DNA from 2 places in the Bradyrhizobium sp. Bra64 genome. Region 1 is predicted to be linked to the other one. Evidence: riboswitches for the same ligand, from Rfam matches in the RefSeq annotation. Region 1 holds a riboswitch; the other holds the start of a gene.

The links. Region 1 has a riboswitch for glycine ahead of gcvT (glycine cleavage system aminomethyltransferase GcvT). Riboswitches for the same ligand answer to the same signal wherever they lie in the genome.
Region 2: linked by a shared signal. The riboswitch ahead of NR187_RS27220 (D-amino acid dehydrogenase) and the one ahead of gcvT (glycine cleavage system aminomethyltransferase GcvT) in region 1 are both predicted to bind glycine.

Annotation. Positions count from the first base shown of each region.
Region 1 covers NZ_JALJRD010000011.1:68,450-76,634, forward strand. The annotation lists gene recA (recombinase RecA) at 1-75, shown strand, start outside; gene NR187_RS26450 (hypothetical protein) at 202-552, shown strand; gene gcvP (aminomethyl-transferring glycine dehydrogenase) at 651-3,518, opposite strand; gene gcvH (glycine cleavage system protein GcvH) at 3,537-3,905, opposite strand; gene gcvT (glycine cleavage system aminomethyltransferase GcvT) at 3,916-5,064, opposite strand; glycine riboswitch at 5,223-5,313, opposite strand; gene alaS (alanine--tRNA ligase) at 5,569-8,185, shown strand, end outside.
Region 2 covers NZ_JALJRD010000011.1:219,136-227,320, reverse strand. The annotation lists gene NR187_RS27235 (multidrug effflux MFS transporter) at 1-164, shown strand, start outside; gene NR187_RS27230 (ABC transporter substrate-binding protein) at 526-2,136, opposite strand; gene NR187_RS27225 (M20/M25/M40 family metallo-hydrolase) at 2,407-3,537, shown strand; glycine riboswitch at 3,636-3,739, shown strand; glycine riboswitch at 3,743-3,860, shown strand; gene NR187_RS27220 (D-amino acid dehydrogenase) at 3,929-5,230, shown strand; gene NR187_RS27215 (ABC transporter permease) at 5,412-6,353, shown strand; gene NR187_RS27210 (ABC transporter permease) at 6,373-7,260, shown strand; gene NR187_RS27205 (ABC transporter ATP-binding protein) at 7,275-8,185, shown strand, end outside.

The sequences.
Region 1 (8,185 bases):
GGCCTGATCGCCGAGCAGATTCTGGCCGGCACCCCCGAGCGTGACGCCGACGGCGACGAGCCGGCGGACGAGTAAGCTTTAACGCGAAGAGTTTTTCGCGAGGAGCGGGCGCTGAGGACGTTGAGTTGCCGACGTCTTCGGGGCCCGTTTCGTTTTATGATACAAGAGATACCCGGATCAGTTAGTGAGCCCTGGATCGCCGTGAGTTGGAATCAATCCGAGGTCATTGCTGCTCGCCAGATCATTATTGAGATGGCGAAAGGCATACTTTCCGGAAGCGTGTCCCCGGTGGAAGGTGCCAGGGCAATTGCAAGGCACAGCTTCAAGGCTCGCCTCGAAGATGATCCCGATATCTTGCCCTTTGTGGGAATTGTTTCGGAGACTGAAGCCTTGCCGCTCGGACGCGAAAGGGCACACTGGCAGGCGCGCGCGCTCGCTGATCTGCAGGGCAACATCGATAAATCCCAAGCCTGGGCGCTCACCGTCGCGAGCACCCATTGCCAGAGCCTTGTGGCACGATCGGGAAGTCTGATGCGTTGGCCGGACGGCTAGATTGTAGGGTGGATTAGCCGAAGGCGTAATCCACCACTGTTCGTCTCCGTTGAAGCTGAAGTGGTGGGTCACGCTGCGCTAACCCACCCTACGATCCCTTACTCCGCAGCTTCCGCGTAATCGCTCACCGGCGGGCACGAACACACCAGGTTGCGGTCGCCATAGACGTTGTCGACGCGGCCGACCGGCGACCAATATTTGTCGGTGCGCGAGCTGCCCGCGGGGAAGCAGCCCTCGGCGCGGGTGTAGGCGCGATTCCACGCATCGTCGGCGATGTCGTGCACGGTGTGCGGCGCGTGGCGCAGCGGCGAGGCCTCGATCTTGAAGCGGCCCGCCTCGACCTCGGCGATCTCCTTCCGGATCGCGATCATCGCGTCGCAGAAGCGATCCAGCTCCGCCTTCGATTCCGATTCGGTCGGCTCGATCATCAGCGTGCCCGGCACCGGAAAGCTCATGGTGGGCGCGTGGAAGCCGTAGTCGATCAGGCGTTTTGCGATGTCGTCCACGGTGACGCCACTCGTGTTCTTCAGCGCGCGCGGGTCGACGATGCACTCATGTGCGACGCGGCCCTTGGCGTTCTTGTAGAGCACCGGGAAGTGCGCATCGAGGCGCGCCGCGATGTAGTTGGCGTTGAGGATCGCGATCTCGGTGGCGCGCTTCAAGCCTTCGCCGCCCATCATCAGGATGTAGATGTAGGAGATGGTCAGGATCGAAGCCGAGCCGAACGGTGCAGCCGAGACCGGACCGACCGGAGCGTCCGCTTGCATCGCCGGATGGCCGGGCAGGAAAGGCGCGAGGTGTGCCTTGACGCCGATCGGGCCCATGCCGGGGCCGCCGCCGCCATGCGGGATGCAGAAGGTCTTGTGCAGATTGAGATGGCTGACATCGGCGCCGTAATCGCCGGGCCTGCTCAGGCCGACCTGCGCGTTGAGGTTGGCGCCGTCCAGATACACCTGGCCGCCATGGCCATGCACGATGTCGCAGATCTCGCTTATGTGCTCCTCGAACACGCCATGGGTCGAGGGATAGGTGATCATCACCGCGGCGAGATTGGCCGAATGCTTCTCCGCCTTGGCGCGGAGATCGTTGACGTCGACGTCGCCGTTCTTCTCGCAGGCGACCACCACCACGTCCATGCCGACCATCGCAGCGGAAGCCGGGTTGGTGCCGTGGGCGGAGGAGGGGATCAGGCAGATCTTGCGATGGCTCTGCCCACGCGCCGCGTGATAGCCGCGGATGGCAAGCAGGCCGGCATATTCGCCCTGCGCGCCCGAATTCGGCTGCAGCGAGATCGCGTCATAGCCGGTGATGTCGCACAGCCATTTTTCCAGCCGTGCGAACATCGCGTGATAACCCTTGGCCTGCTCGCGCGGGGCAAACGGGTGCAGGCTGGAAAATTCCGGCCAGGTCAGCGGCATCATCTCGGTGGTCGCGTTCAGCTTCATCGTGCAGGAGCCGAGCGGAATCATCGCGCGGTCGAGTGCGAGGTCACGGTCGCTGAGCTTGCGCATGTAGCGCAGCATCTCGGTCTCCGAGCGATGCGCGTGGAACACCGGATGGGTGAGGAAGGAGGTCGTGCGCTTCAGCGCCTCCGGCAGCGCCTCGCGCGTGGTCGCATCTAACTCGGCGTAAGCAAGCGTGCCGCCGAACGCGCGCCAGACCGCTTCCACCGTCGCAGGCGTGGTGGTCTCGTCGAGCGCGATCCGCAATGCGGTTTCGCCGACGCCGAGATTGACCTTCTCTGAGGCAGCGCGCGCGACGATCTCGGCACGCCTCGTGCCGGCATCCACGCTGAGCGTGTCGAAGAAGCTGTCGCAACTCGGCGCGAAGCCGAGCTTGCGCAGGCCGGCAGCGAGCACGGCGGCGCGGCGATGCACGTTTCGCGCAATGTGGGTCAGGCCCTCGGGGCCGTGATAGACCGCGTACATCGAGGCGATCACGGCGAGCAGCACCTGCGCGGTGCAGATGTTGGAGGTCGCCTTCTCGCGGCGGATGTGCTGCTCGCGGGTCTGCAGCGCGAGGCGATAGGCGGGCATCCCGCGCGAATCGACGGAGAGGCCGACGATGCGGCCGGGCAGCGAGCGCTTCAGCGCATCGCGCACCGCCATGTAGGCCGCGTGCGGCCCGCCATAACCCATCGGCACGCCGAAGCGCTGGGCCGAACCGATCGCGATGTCGGCGCCGAGCTCGCCGGGCGAGGCGAGCAGCGTCAGCGCCAGCAGATCGGCGGCAACGATCGCGAGCGCGCCCTTGGCCTTCAGTGCCGCGATCGCGGGCCTGAGGTCGCGCACGGCGCCCGATGAGCCCGGATATTGCAGCAGCGCGCCGAGCACGTCGGCCTTGTCGAGATCGGCGAGGGGATCGCCGACGACCAGGGTCCAGCCCAAGGGCTCCGCGCGGGTGCGCATCACAGCCAGCGTCTGCGGATGCACGTCCTTGTCGACGAAGAAGGCCTTTGCCTCGACCTTCGAGTGCCGCTCCGCCAGCGCCATGGCTTCGGCCGCTGCGGTCGCCTCATCCAGCAGCGAGGCGTTGGCGACGTCGAGCCCGGTGAGGTCGCAGATCATGGTCTGGAAGTTGAGCAGCGCCTCCAGCCGGCCCTGGCTGATCTCGGGCTGGTAGGGCGTGTAGGCCGTGTACCAGGCCGGGTTCTCGAGGATGTTGCGCTGGATCACCGCGGGCAGGATCGTGCCGGAATAGCCTTGGCCGATCAGCGAGGTGAAGACCTGGTTCTGGCTTGCGAGCTCGCCCATATGCGCGATCGCCTCGGTCTCGCTGAGCGGCTTGCCGAGATCGAGCGGCGCGGCCTGCCGGATCGAGGCCGGCAGCGTCTCCGCCATCAGCGCGTCGAGGGTCCTGGCGCCGACGGTCTCCAGCATCGCGGCGACATCGCGCGCGGAGGGGCCGATGTGGCGCCGAACGAAGGTGGCGGCGGCGTCGCCGTTGGATTTGCGGTGCGCGGTCATCGCTTGCTCCATCGCTCTTTAAGCCGTGTGTGCCTTGTAGGCGGCTTCATCCATGAGGCCGCCGAGCTCGCTCTTGTCGGCGATCCTGATCTTGAAGAACCAGGCCTTGCCCTGAGCATCCGAATTGATCAGCGCCGGCTCGCCCGCGAGCTCGGCGTTGGTCTCGAGCACCTCGCCCGAGATTGGCGCGTAGACGTCGGAGGCGGCCTTCACCGATTCCACGACGGCGGCGGCTTCGGTCTTCTTCAGGGTGCGGCCGATCTTGGGCAGCTCGACGAACACGACGTCGCCGAGCTGCGACTGCGCGTAGTCGGTGATCCCGACGGTGGCGACGTCGCCGTCGATCGCGAGCCATTCGTGGTCGGAGGTGTACAGCGTCGTGGTCATTGTCTTGTCCTCAGCGTTTGTAGGTGTTTTTCACGAAAGGCATGGCGGCGACGGTGAGCGGCAGCCGCTGGCCGCGCACCTCGGCGAACAGTTTCGTATCGAGCGCGCTCAGGCTCGTCGGCACATAGCCCATCGCGACCGGTGCATTCAGGCTCGGGCCGAAGCCGCCGGAGGTGACCTTTCCGATCGGCTCGCTGGAGGCCGCATCCGCAAACAGCAGCGCGCCCTCGCGCACCGGCGCGCGGCCCTCGGTGCGCAGCCCGACGCGGCGGCGGCTTGCGCCGTTGTCGAAATGAGCGAGGATCTTGTCGGCACCGGGAAAGCCGCCGGCGCGCGCGCCGCCGCTGCGGCGGCTCTTCTGCACCGACCATTCCAGCGCGGCTTCGACCGGCGTGGTCGTGGTGTCGATGTCGTGGCCGTAGAGACAGAGGCCTGCCTCGAGACGCAGGCTGTCGCGGGCCCCCAAGCCGATCGGCAGCACATCCGCGTTGTCCAGCAGCGTCCTGGCGAGGCGCTCGGCGTCGCCTGCGGGGACCGAAATCTCGAACCCGTCCTCGCCGGTGTAGCCGGAGCGCGAGACGAAACAGTCGAGGCCGGCGACCTTGTGCGGGCCGGCATCCATGAATTTCATGGACGGCGCCTCTGCACACAATTTCGCCAGTGCCGATTCCGCCTTCGGACCCTGCAACGCGATCAGCGCGCGGTCCGCCAGCTGCTCGATGACGCAGTCGCCGGAGAGATTCGCGCGCAGATGCGCCTCGTCCTGCTCCTTGCAGGCGGCGTTGACGACCAGGAACAGATGATCGCCGAAATTGGCGACCATCAAATCGTCCAGCAGGCCGCCGTCCGCATTGGTGAACTGGGCATAGCGCTGACGCCCCGGCGCGATCGCCACGACGTCCTGCGGCACCAGCCGTTCCAGCGCGCGGGCGGCGTCCTCGACCCTGCCGGATTTCGGCCGTAGCGCGAGCTGTCCCATATGGGAGACGTCGAACAGGCCGGCTTGGCTGCGGGTATGGAGGTGTTCCTTCAGCACGCCCGCGGGGTACTGCACGGGCATGTCATAGCCCGCGAACGGCACCATCTTGCCGCCGAGCGACACGTGAAGATCGTAAAGGGGGGTGCGTTTCAGGGATTCTTTGTCGTCACGCGCAAGCATTACGGGGCCCTCGGCGGTTCCCCGGGAACGATTTCCCGTGGACACCAGTCGAAGCCCCATCTGTCGCTGTGCCTGAGAGTATTATCCCGTCGGCGGACGCTGTCCGGGTCGACCTTTAGAAGGTCATCGCCCGTCGGCGCCTCTTTCCAGATGTCGTCAAAGCCACGCGGTCCTTTTGCCTGAGAGTTTCCGGGGCGGTTGCTCCTTCGGCGCCGGCTGCCTAAAGCCGGTCTCTCCCGACGTGGCCGTACGATACAGATGGGTACAGACCACAGGGCGGCCAAGCCTGTCAACGCGGCATCGGCGGCTTTCAACGGGATTGCAACGGGATTGCAACGGGATTGCAACGGGGATTGCGCGCCTGCGGCAACCCACTGATCCGGTTGCACAGTTTCTGGACAGCGAAGCTGGCCTTGTCTAAAAGCGCTTTGGCCCGCAGATATCAGCCCAAACTTGCGGTTTGGATGGCGTATGGCGGGTCCAAGCACACCCGATTGGATGAACATGAGCGGCGTCAACGAGATCAGGTCGACCTTTCTGAACTTCTTTGCCGAGAACGGCCACGAAATCGTGTCGTCCTCGCCATTGGTGCCGCGCAACGATCCGACGTTGATGTTCACCAATGCCGGCATGGTGCAGTTCAAGAACGTCTTCACCGGCGTCGAGAAGCGGCCCTATCAGCGCGCCACCACGTCGCAGAAATGCGTGCGCGCCGGCGGCAAGCACAACGACCTCGACAATGTCGGCTACACCGCGCGCCATCTCACCTTCTTCGAGATGCTCGGCAATTTCTCGTTCGGCGACTATTTCAAGGAGCGCGCGATCGAGCTGGCCTGGAAGCTGATCACGTCCGAGTTCGGGCTCAAGAAGGACAAGCTGCTCGTCACCGTCTACCACACCGACGACGAGGCGGCGGGCCTGTGGAAGAAGATCGCCGGCTTCTCCGACGACCGCATCATCCGCATCCCGACCTCGGACAATTTCTGGGCGATGGGCGACACCGGGCCGTGCGGCCCGTGCTCGGAGATCTTCATCGATCGCGGCGAGCACATCTGGGGCGGACCGCCGGGCAGTCCCGAGGAGGACGGCGACCGCTTCCTCGAATTCTGGAATCTGGTGTTCATGCAGTACGAGCAGGTGACGAAGGAGGAGCGCGTGGCGCTGCCGCGTCCCTCGATCGACACCGGCATGGGGCTGGAGCGCATGGCCTGCATCATGCAGGGCGTCGACAGCGTGTTCGAGACCGACCTGTTCCGTCATTTGATCGACGCGACATCGTCCGCGCTCGGCAGCGGGCCGAACGAGCAGACCGTGGCCTCGTTCCGCGTCATCGCCGATCACCTGCGCTCCTCCGCCTTCCTGGTCGCCGACGGCGTGCTGCCCTCGAACGAGGGCCGCGGCTACGTGCTGCGCCGGATCATGCGCCGGGCGATGCGCCATGCGCAGCTGCTCGGCGCCAAGGAGCCGCTGATGCATCGCCTGGTCTGGGCGCTGGTGCGCGAGATGGGCCAGGCCTATCCCGATCTGATGCGCGCGGAAAACCTGATCGAGGAAACGCTGCGGCTGGAAGAGACCCGCTTCCGCAAGACGCTGACCCGCGGCCTTGCCATCCTCGACGAGAAGAGCGCGTCGTTGAAGAAGGGCGACATGTTCGACGGCGACGTCGCCTTCACGCTGTACGACACCTACGGCTTCCCGCTCGATCTGACGCAGGACGCGCTGAAGTCGCGCGGCATCAGCGTCGACCAGGCTTCCTTCACCGACGCGATGGAGCGTCAGAAGGCCAAGGCGCGCGCGTCCTGGGCCGGCTCGGGTGAGGCGGCCTCCGAGGCGATCTGGTTCCCGCTGCGCGAGAGGCTGGGTGCGACCGAATTTCTCGGCTACGAGACCGAGAGCGCCGAAGGCGTCGTCTCCGCGCTGGTCAAGGACGGCAAGGAAACGGGCAGCCTCAAGGCCGGCGAGACCGGCGCGCTGCTGCTGAACCAGACGCCGTTCTATGCGGAGTCTGGCGGCCAGGTCGGCGACACCGGCGTGCTGACGGGCGATGGCGGCATCAAGTTCCGCGTCACCGACACGCAGAAGAAGCTCGGCGATCTCTTCGTCCATATCGGCACATTGGAGAGCGGCGAGCTGAAGCTCGGCACCGCGCTGCAGCTCGAGGTCGATCACGGCAGGCGCTCGTCGATCCGCGCGCACCACTCGGCGACGCATCTCATTCATGAGGCGCTGCGCCAGGTGCTCGGCGACCACATCGCCCAGCGCGGCTCGATGGTTGCGCCGGATCGCCTGCGTTTCGACTTCGTGCATCAGAAGCCGATCACGGCGGAGGAGCTCGCCCGCGTCGAGGACATCGCCAACAACGTGGTGCTTGAGAACGACGAGGTCACGACCCGCGTCATGGGCGTCGACGAGGCCCGCGAGGCCGGCGCGCGCGCCCTGTTCGGCGAGAAATATGGCGACGAGGTTCGCGTCGTCTCGATGGGCCGCACCGCGCGCGAGCGCGGCGCCAACGCGCTCGGCTGGTCGGTCGAGCTCTGCGGCGGCACGCATGTGAAGCGCACCGGCGACATCGGCCTGATCACGCTGACCGGCGAGAGCGCGGTCGCCTCCGGCGTGCGCCGCATCGAGGCGCTGACCGGCAATTATGCACGCAAGCATGCCAACGACACCATGGCGCTGGCCAAGACCGCGGCCAATGAGCTGCGCACCTCGATCGACGACGTCCCGGCGCGCATCGCCGCGCTGATGGACGAGCGCAAGAAGTTCGAGCGCGAATTGTCCGACGCCCGCAAGAAGCTCGCGATGGGCGGCGGTGCGGCGAGCGGCAATGGCGCAGCCTCAGGCGTGCGCGAGGTCGGCGACGTCAAGCTGATGGCGCGCGCGGTCGAGGGCATCGAGATGAAGGATCTCAAGAGCCTCGCCGACGACGGCAAGAAGCAGATCGGCTCCGGCGTGGTCGCCATCGTCGGCGTCACCGAGGACGGCAAGGCCGGTGTCGTGGTCGGCGTCACCGCGGATCTCACCGCGCGCTTCAACGCCGTGAACCTGGTGCGCGTCGCCTCCGAGGCGCTCGGCGGCAAGGGCGGCGGCGGGCGGCCCGACATGGCCCAGGCCGGCGGCC
Region 2 (8,185 bases), 150 kb from region 1:
CCTTGATCGGCATCGTCGTCGGCATGGCGATCGGGCAAAGCTTCGACGGCACATTGCTGCCGTTCTCGGTCGGCTTCTTCCTGTCGACGCTGGCTGCGCTCGCGATCGTGCTGGTGGTGGAGAAGGGACGGCTGTTCAAGCCGCATCATCGTCCCATCGCGTGAGGAACTTCGCCGCGGACTCGATGTTGTCGTGCAACAATTCGAGAGGCGAGCCCAATGGAACTGGAACAGCGCGAAGACCCGACTGCCTCGGATCGGCCAGCGACGCAGCGATCGCCGTCGAACACCGAGCGGGAGGCGTTCACCGTGCCTTTCGCAAGCGAAGGCCTCGAGGGCGTGCGCGACAGTCATTGTTGATCGCGAAGCTTATTCCGGCGCGCGCCTGCCGGCGCTGAAATCATTCGCGGCGCTTTCGACCGCACATTTCCTGAGCTGACGCGGAACTGACAAACGAAAGCGGCGCCGCTGATGACAGCGGCGCCGCGCAACGATCGGAACGAAGGGCGCCAGGCGCGCCCTCGCGCTACTCGGTCTTGTCGACGTTCCAGAACAGCGGCGTTGCGGGGCCGTCGAGCACGCCGGTGAGCGACTTCCGCCACGCGCTCGGTGCCTGATACTGGCCGAGCGGGATGTAGATCACCTGGTCGTAGGCTTCCTTCTGGATCTCGGTCGCGATCTTCTTCTGCTCGTCGAGCGAGGCCGCGCGGACGAAGTCGTCCTTGAGCTTCTCGATCTTGGCGTCCTCCGCCCAGCCGAACCAGCCGCCCTTCTTGCCCTGGCCGCCGATCGAGAGGTTGGAGATCGGGTTGGAGACGTCGGCGCTGACCCAGTTGGTGAAGAACATGTTCCAGCCGCCCTCCTTCGGAGGCTTCTGGCTGGCGCGGCGGCTCACCACGGTCTGCCAGTCGGTGGCCTGGAGATCGACCTTGAAGCCAGCTTCACGCAGCGCCTGCGCGGCAACGATGGGCTGGGCCTTGAGCGTGGTGACGTCGCCCGGCGCCATGATCACGACGGGCGTACCGTCATAGCCGGACTCGGCGAGCAGCTTCTTGGCCTCGGCCATGCCGTTGCCCTTGACCAGCGATTCGGAACCGACGTCGGTCGCGAACGGCGTGTCGCAGATGAAGAAGGCGCCGCAGATCTTGTAGTACTTGGGATTGCCGATCAGCGCATCGAGCACGTCCTTCTGTTTCATTGCCAGGAGCGCGGCGCGGCGGATCTTCGGATTGTCGAACGGCGGATAGAGGAAGTTCATGCGTCCGAGCGTCTGGAAGCCGAACTTGTTCAGCACCTCGACCTTGAGATCCGCATTGCCCTCGAGCACCGGAACGAGATCGAACGACGGGTTCTCGAGGAAGTCGATGTCGCCCGATTGCAGCGCGTTCACCGCTGTCTGCGGGTCAGGCATGGTGAGCCATTCGACGCGGTCGACCTTCACGACCTTGCCGCCCGCGGTCCAGCTCGCCGGCTCCTTGCGCGGCACGTAGTCGGTGTTCTTGACGTAGACAGCCTTGACGCCCGGCTGGAATTCGCCCTGGACGAACTTGAACGGGCCGGAGCCGATCTGCTCGGGAATCGGCTTGTCCGGCGGCGTCTCGGCGAGCCGCTTCGGCATCATGAAGGCGACGCGCGAGGACGGCTTGCCGATCGAATCGAGGACCAGGCTGTAGGGCTCCTTGAGCTTCAGCGTGATGGTCTTGGGATCGGTCGCCTCGATGCTCGCAGTGAACTGCATCAACTGCTGGCCCATGCCATCGACGGCGGCCCAGCGCTTGAGCGAAGCGACGCAGTCTTCCGCCGTCACCGGCGCGCCATCATGCCACTTCAGGCCGTCGCGCAGCGTGAATGTGTAGGTGAGCTTGTCGTCGGAGATTTTCCAGTCCGCCATCTGCGGCTGAATCTTGAAGTTCGAGTCGGTCGAGATCAGCGTGTCGTAGACCATGTAGCCATGGTCACGCGTGATGTAGGCGGTGGTGAAGATCGGATCGATGATGCGCAGATCCGAATGCATCACCGCGGTGATGGTCTTGCCGGCCGCGAGCACCGGCGAGGCCAGGGCGGTCGAAAGCGCGACGACCGACAGCGCAAGTTTGGAGGCGAACGCGCGAGGCCTCCGGCGCATTAACTGGAACATGGAAAGTTCTCCTGACGTGAAACTGTTCAAAGGCAGATTATTGGTTGAGCATCCGGCTCGTTCGTTGGGCGAACTAACCTCATGCAATGCCTTTATCTTTTCGAGACTTGCAGACAGCGCCGAGCGCGTCAATCCGGTTTCGCTGCAAGCCCAGGCGGCGCGCGCGCGGGCTCCACAAGGATCGGTTTGGCACTACAACACTCTCCCGCCTGTCCTGCCCGGCACCAATGCAATGCGCGTTCCATCTTCCGAAGCTCGAGAGACATTGAGATGAATCCAGCCAATCTTCCCTTCGATTCCGAAGCGATGCTCCAGGGCCTGCGCGGTTGGGTGGAATGCGAAAGCCCGACCTGGGACGCGAGTGCCGTGAACCGCATGCTCGATCTTGCCGCGCGCCAGATGGCAATCATGGGTGCGACGATCGAGCGCATCGCCGGCCGCGACGGCTTTGGCGGAGTGGTTCGCGCCCGCTTTCCGCATCCCAAGCAGGGCGAGCCGGGCATCCTGATTGCCGGACACATGGACACCGTCCATCCCACCGGCACCATCGAGAAGCTGAAATGGCGGCGCGAGGGCAACAGGTGCTACGGCCCCGGCATTTACGACATGAAAGGCGGCAATTATCTCTCGCTGGAAGCGATCCGGCAGCTGGCAAGTGCTTCGTTCACGACGCCGCTGCCGATCACCGTGCTGTTCACGCCCGACGAGGAGGTCGGCACGCCGTCGACGCGCGACATCATCGAGGCGGAGGCCGCGCGCAACAAATACGTGCTGGTGCCCGAGCCCGGCCGCGCCGACAACGGCGTCACGACTGGACGTTACGCCATCGCGCGGTTCAACCTCGAGGCGACGGGACGGCCGAGCCACGCCGGCGCAACGCTGTCGGCGGGCCGCTCGGCGATCCGCGAGATGGCGCGGCAGATCCTTGCGATCGACGCGATGACGACGGAGGACTGCACTTTCTCGGTCGGCGTTGTGCATGGCGGACAATGGGTCAATTGCGTTGCAACGACCGCTACCGGCGAAGCGCTGTCGATGGCCAAGCGGCAGGCCGATCTCGATCGCGGCGTCGAGAGGATGCTGGCTCTGTCAGGCACGACCAATGATGTCGCCTTCAAGGTGACGCGCGGCGTGACCCGGCCCGTGTGGGAGCCGGATGCGGGCACGATGGCGCTGTATGAAAAAGCACGCGGCATCGCTAAATCGCTCGGCGCCGAGCTGCCGCATGCGAGCTCGGGCGGCGGCTCGGACGGCAACTTTACCGGCGCGATGGGCATCCCGACGCTCGACGGACTCGGCGTGCGCGGCGGCAATGCCCACACGCTGGAAGAGTTCATCGAGGTCGAGAGCCTAGTCGAACGCGGCCGGCTGATGGCGGGTTTGCTGGCGACCCTGGAGTAATAGGTTGGATCAACTTCGCACTGCACAATGCGTTGGCAGTCGCGGTTGAAATTTAGCCTTGTCTATAAATAAGGCGCATCGTACTGCTCGATTGTCCACGCGACGATGCGGGAGAGATCGCAATGAAGGTTTCGGCCTTCTTTGCGGCGCCGACGGAGCAACCGCCCCGGAAACTCTCAGGCAAAAGGACTGTATCGTCAGGACGATCTGGAGAGAGACGGCACGGCCAAGATTGGTCGGGACGTCCACCGAAGGGGATAGTCCGGAGCAAGACCTCGCCTGAGGTCCGCAAAGGATCAAGCTCTCAGGTAACCGTGACAGATGGGGCGCCGCCAACGGCCTTGTGGCCGGCGGTTAGCCGACTCTAACTCACGGGAGCCCCGAACCTGCCATGACCCATATCGCCATCATCGGCGCCGGCATCACCGGCGTAACGACCGCCTATGCCCTGCTCGAACGCGGCTACAAGGTGACGGTGCTCGACAAGCACCGCTACGCCGCGATGGAGACCTCCTTCGCCAACGGCGGACAGCTGTCCGCCAGCAATGCCGAAGTGTGGAATAGCACCGCGACGATCCTCAAAGGCCTGCGCTGGATGTTTCGGCGCGACGCACCGCTGCTGATGAACCCGCGGCCGAACTGGCACAAATATTCGTGGATGAGCGAGTTCGTCGCCAACATCGGCAACTACCGCGCCAACACCATCGAGACCACGCGGCTCGCGATCGAAGCCCGCAAGCATCTGTTCGAGATCGCCACGCGTGAAGGCATCGACTTCGACCTCGAACGTCGCGGCATTCTCCACATCTATCACGACAAGAAGGGTTTTGAATCCGGCCTGCGCGTCAACGCGCTGTTGCAGGAAGGCGGCCTCGATCGCCGCCCGGTCACGCCGGAAGAAATCCGCGCGATCGAGCCGACGCTGCGCAAGGAGTATTATGGCGGCTTCTACACGCCGTCGGACGCGACCGGCGATATCCACAAGTTTACCCGCGGGCTTGCCGAGGCCTGCAAGCGTCGCGGCGCGACCTTCATCCACGAAGCCAATATCGATTCCATCGCCCGGGCCGGCGGAGGCTTTGTCGTCGGCTGGGCAGATCTCTCTGCAAGCGATGCTGCCGCATCCGCACGCGGCATGCTGAACGTGGATGGGGTCGTGGTCTGCGCCGGTGTGGCGAGCCGCCACTTCGCCGCCCTCCTCGACGAGCGCGTCAACGTCTATCCGGTAAAGGGCTACTCGATCACCGTGCAGCTCGACACCGCCGAGAGCCGCAACGCGACGCCGACCGTCAGCCTGCTCGACGAGGCCGCCAAGATCGTCACCAGCCGGCTCGGCGCCGATCGCTTCCGCGTTGCCGGCACCGCCGAATTCAACGACTTCAACCGCGACATTCGCGCCGATCGCGTGCAGCCGCTGGTCGATTGGGTGCGCAGCAACTTCCCCGCCGTCGAAACGTCGCGAGTCATCCCATGGGCCGGGCTGCGCCCGATGATGCCGAACATGATGCCGGTGGTGCGCGCAGGGCGGATGCCGGGTGTGTTCTTCAACACCGGCCACGGCCATCTCGGCTGGACGCTGTCGGCAGCGACCGCGCAGATGATTGCCGGAACCATCGACGGCTGGCGCGGGCTCAACGCGCCGCCCACCATGCCCTCACTTGGGGTTGAGCGCGAGCTGCGTCATGCATCCTGAGTGGTCTCCATCAGGAGCAGGCGGCCCCTTGCGACCGCCCTGCCCTTGGCACACAATTTGCCCCGAAAGGTCGGCATCTCCGGCCGGCTTTCCCAGCCCGAATGACAGGCACGCATGATAGACACGAACGAATCCACGGGCACCTCGGCGCCCCACAAGTTCCTCAGCCGGAGATAGGTGCATGTTAGGTTACCTCATTCGCCGAATCTTCGCCGCCGTCCCCGTCATGGGCGTGGTCGCACTGTTCGTGTTTCTCCTGCTCCGCCTCACCCCCGGCGATCCCGCGGCGATTCTCGCCGGCGACAACGCGACACCGGAACGGCTGGAGCGCATCCGTACCTCGCTCGGCCTCAACGAGCCCCTGATCGTGCAGTTCATCACCTGGGTGAACAAGCTGCTGCACGGCGATCTCGGAACCTCGCTGATCTCCAACCTGCCGGTGGTGAAGATGATCGGCCAGCGTGTCGAGCCGTCGATCTCGATCGCGCTGTCGACCATCATCCTCGCCGTCATCGTCGCCGTTCCCTTAGGTGTGATCGCGGCGTGGAAGCACGGCACCTGGATCGACCGTTTCGTGATGGGTCTCTCGGTGCTCGGCTTCTCGGTCCCGGTGTTCGTGGTCGGCTACGTCCTGATCCAGGTCTTCGCCATCGACCTGCGCTGGGTGCCGGTCCAAGGTTTCAAGAGCATCAGCACCGGCTTTGGTCCGTTCTTCGAGCGCATGATCCTGCCGACCTGCGCGCTCTCCTTCATCTACATCGCGCTGATCGCGCGCATGACGCGCGCGGCGATGCTCGACGTGCTCGGCGAGGACTACGTCCGCACCGCGCGCGCCAAGGGCATCAACGAAGTTGCCGTGATGATGCGCCATGCGCTGCGCAACGCCGCCGTACCCGTGATCACAGTGATCGGCACCGGCTTTGCGCTTCTGATCTCGGGCGTCGTCGTCACCGAGAGCGTGTTCAACATCCCCGGCATCGGCCGCCTCACCGTGGATGCGGTGCTGGCGCGCGACTATCCGGTGATCCAGGCGATGATCCTGCTGACGTCGCTGATCTATGTCGTCGTCAATCTTCTGATCGACGTCGCCTACACCCTGCTCGATCCGCGGATCCGGTACTGAGGCAAGGATAAGCACAAAAATGTCGGTCGATACCCTTCCCCAGCCGTCCATACCGATCACGTCGCCGCTGCGGCCGCGCTTCGGATTCCTCACCTCGACGCCCATCATCGCCACGGCGACGGTCTTGCTCGCGCTGATCGTGCTGGTCTCGATTCTGGCGCCGCTGATCGCGCCGCACGATCCGATCCAGCTCGCGCCGTCGCAACGGCTCAAGCCATCCTCGGCGCAGTTTCTGCTCGGCACCGACGCCTATGGCCGCGACCTGTTGTCCCGTGTCATCTACGGCGGCCGCATCTCGCTGCTGATTGGCGTCGGCTCGGCGATCCTGTCGATCGTCATCGGGCTCGTGATCGGCCTCGTCTCCGGCTTCTTCAAGCTGGTCGATTCCGTCCTGATGCGGATCATGGACGGCCTGATGGCGATGCCGAGCATCCTGCTCGCGATTGCCGTGGTGTCGCTGTCCGGTGCCAGCATCTGGACCGTGCTGATCGCGATCACGATCCCCGAAGTCCCGCGCGTGGCCCGCCTGGTGCGCTCGGTCGTGCTGTCGGCGCGCGAGGAACCCTATGTCGAAGCGGCGATCTCGGTCGGCTCGTCCCTGCCGAAGATCATGTGGCGGCATTTGATGCCGAACACGATCGCGCCTCTGATCGTGCAGGGCAGTTACGTGTGCGCGTCCGCGATCCTCACGGAGGCCATCCTCTCCTTCCTCGGCGCCGGCATCTCGCCGGAGACGCCGACCTGGGGCAACATCATGGCCGAGGGTCGCCAGTACTTCCAGCTCAAGCCGACGCTGATCTTCTGGCCGGGCCTGCTGCTCTCGATCGCCATCCTCAGCATCAATCTGATCGGCGACGCAGCCCGCGACGCACTCGATCCCCGCATGAAGCAGCGGGAGGGCAAGTGATGACCAATCAAGTGATGACCAACCCCATCCTCGACATCAACAATCTCGTCGTCTCCGTCGGCAAGAAGCCGAAGGGCGCGAACATCATCGACGGCATCTCGATCCAGGTGCACGAGCGCGAGACGTTGTGTCTCGTCGGCGAAAGCGGCTCGGGCAAGTCGGTGACCTCGCTCACCACGATGGGACTGCTGCCGAAGGGCACCCTGGTTCCCACCGGCGGCAGCATCAAGCTGGTCGGCGAGGAGCTGCTCACTGCGACCGACCGCCGCCTGCGCCAGCTTCGCGCCACGCAGATGGCGATGATCTTCCAGGAGCCGATGACGGCGCTCAATCCCGTGGTGCCCGTCGGCCGCCAGATCGACGAGGTCCTGCGCGCGCATACCGACCTCGATGCGAGAGCACGGAAGAAGCGCATCCTCGACATGATGGACCAGGTCCGCCTGCCCGAGGTCGAGCGCATCTTCGCCTCCTACCCGCACCGTCTCTCCGGCGGCCAGCGCCAGCGCATCATGATCGCGATGGCGCTCGTGCTGGAGCCGAAGCTTCTCATCGCCGACGAGCCGACCACCGCGCTCGACGTCACCACGCAGAAGCAGATCCTGACCCTGATCCGCGACCTCCAGCGCGATCACGGCACCGCCGTGCTGTTCATCACCCACGACATGGGCGTGGTCGCCGAGATCGCCGACCGCGTCGCGGTGATGCGGCAGGGCCGCCTGGTCGAGACCGGTCCGCTGGAGACCGTGCTGCGCAATCCGACCATGGAATACACCCGCAACCTGCTCTCTGCGGTGCCGAGCCTGGTGCCGCGCGTGGCGCGGCCCGAGACCAAGGAGCCGGTCGTGCTGGAGGCCAACGAGCTCAGCAAGGTCTACAAGGAGCGCGCGTTCTTCGGCAAAGGCCGCGAGGTCGTCGCCGCCGACAA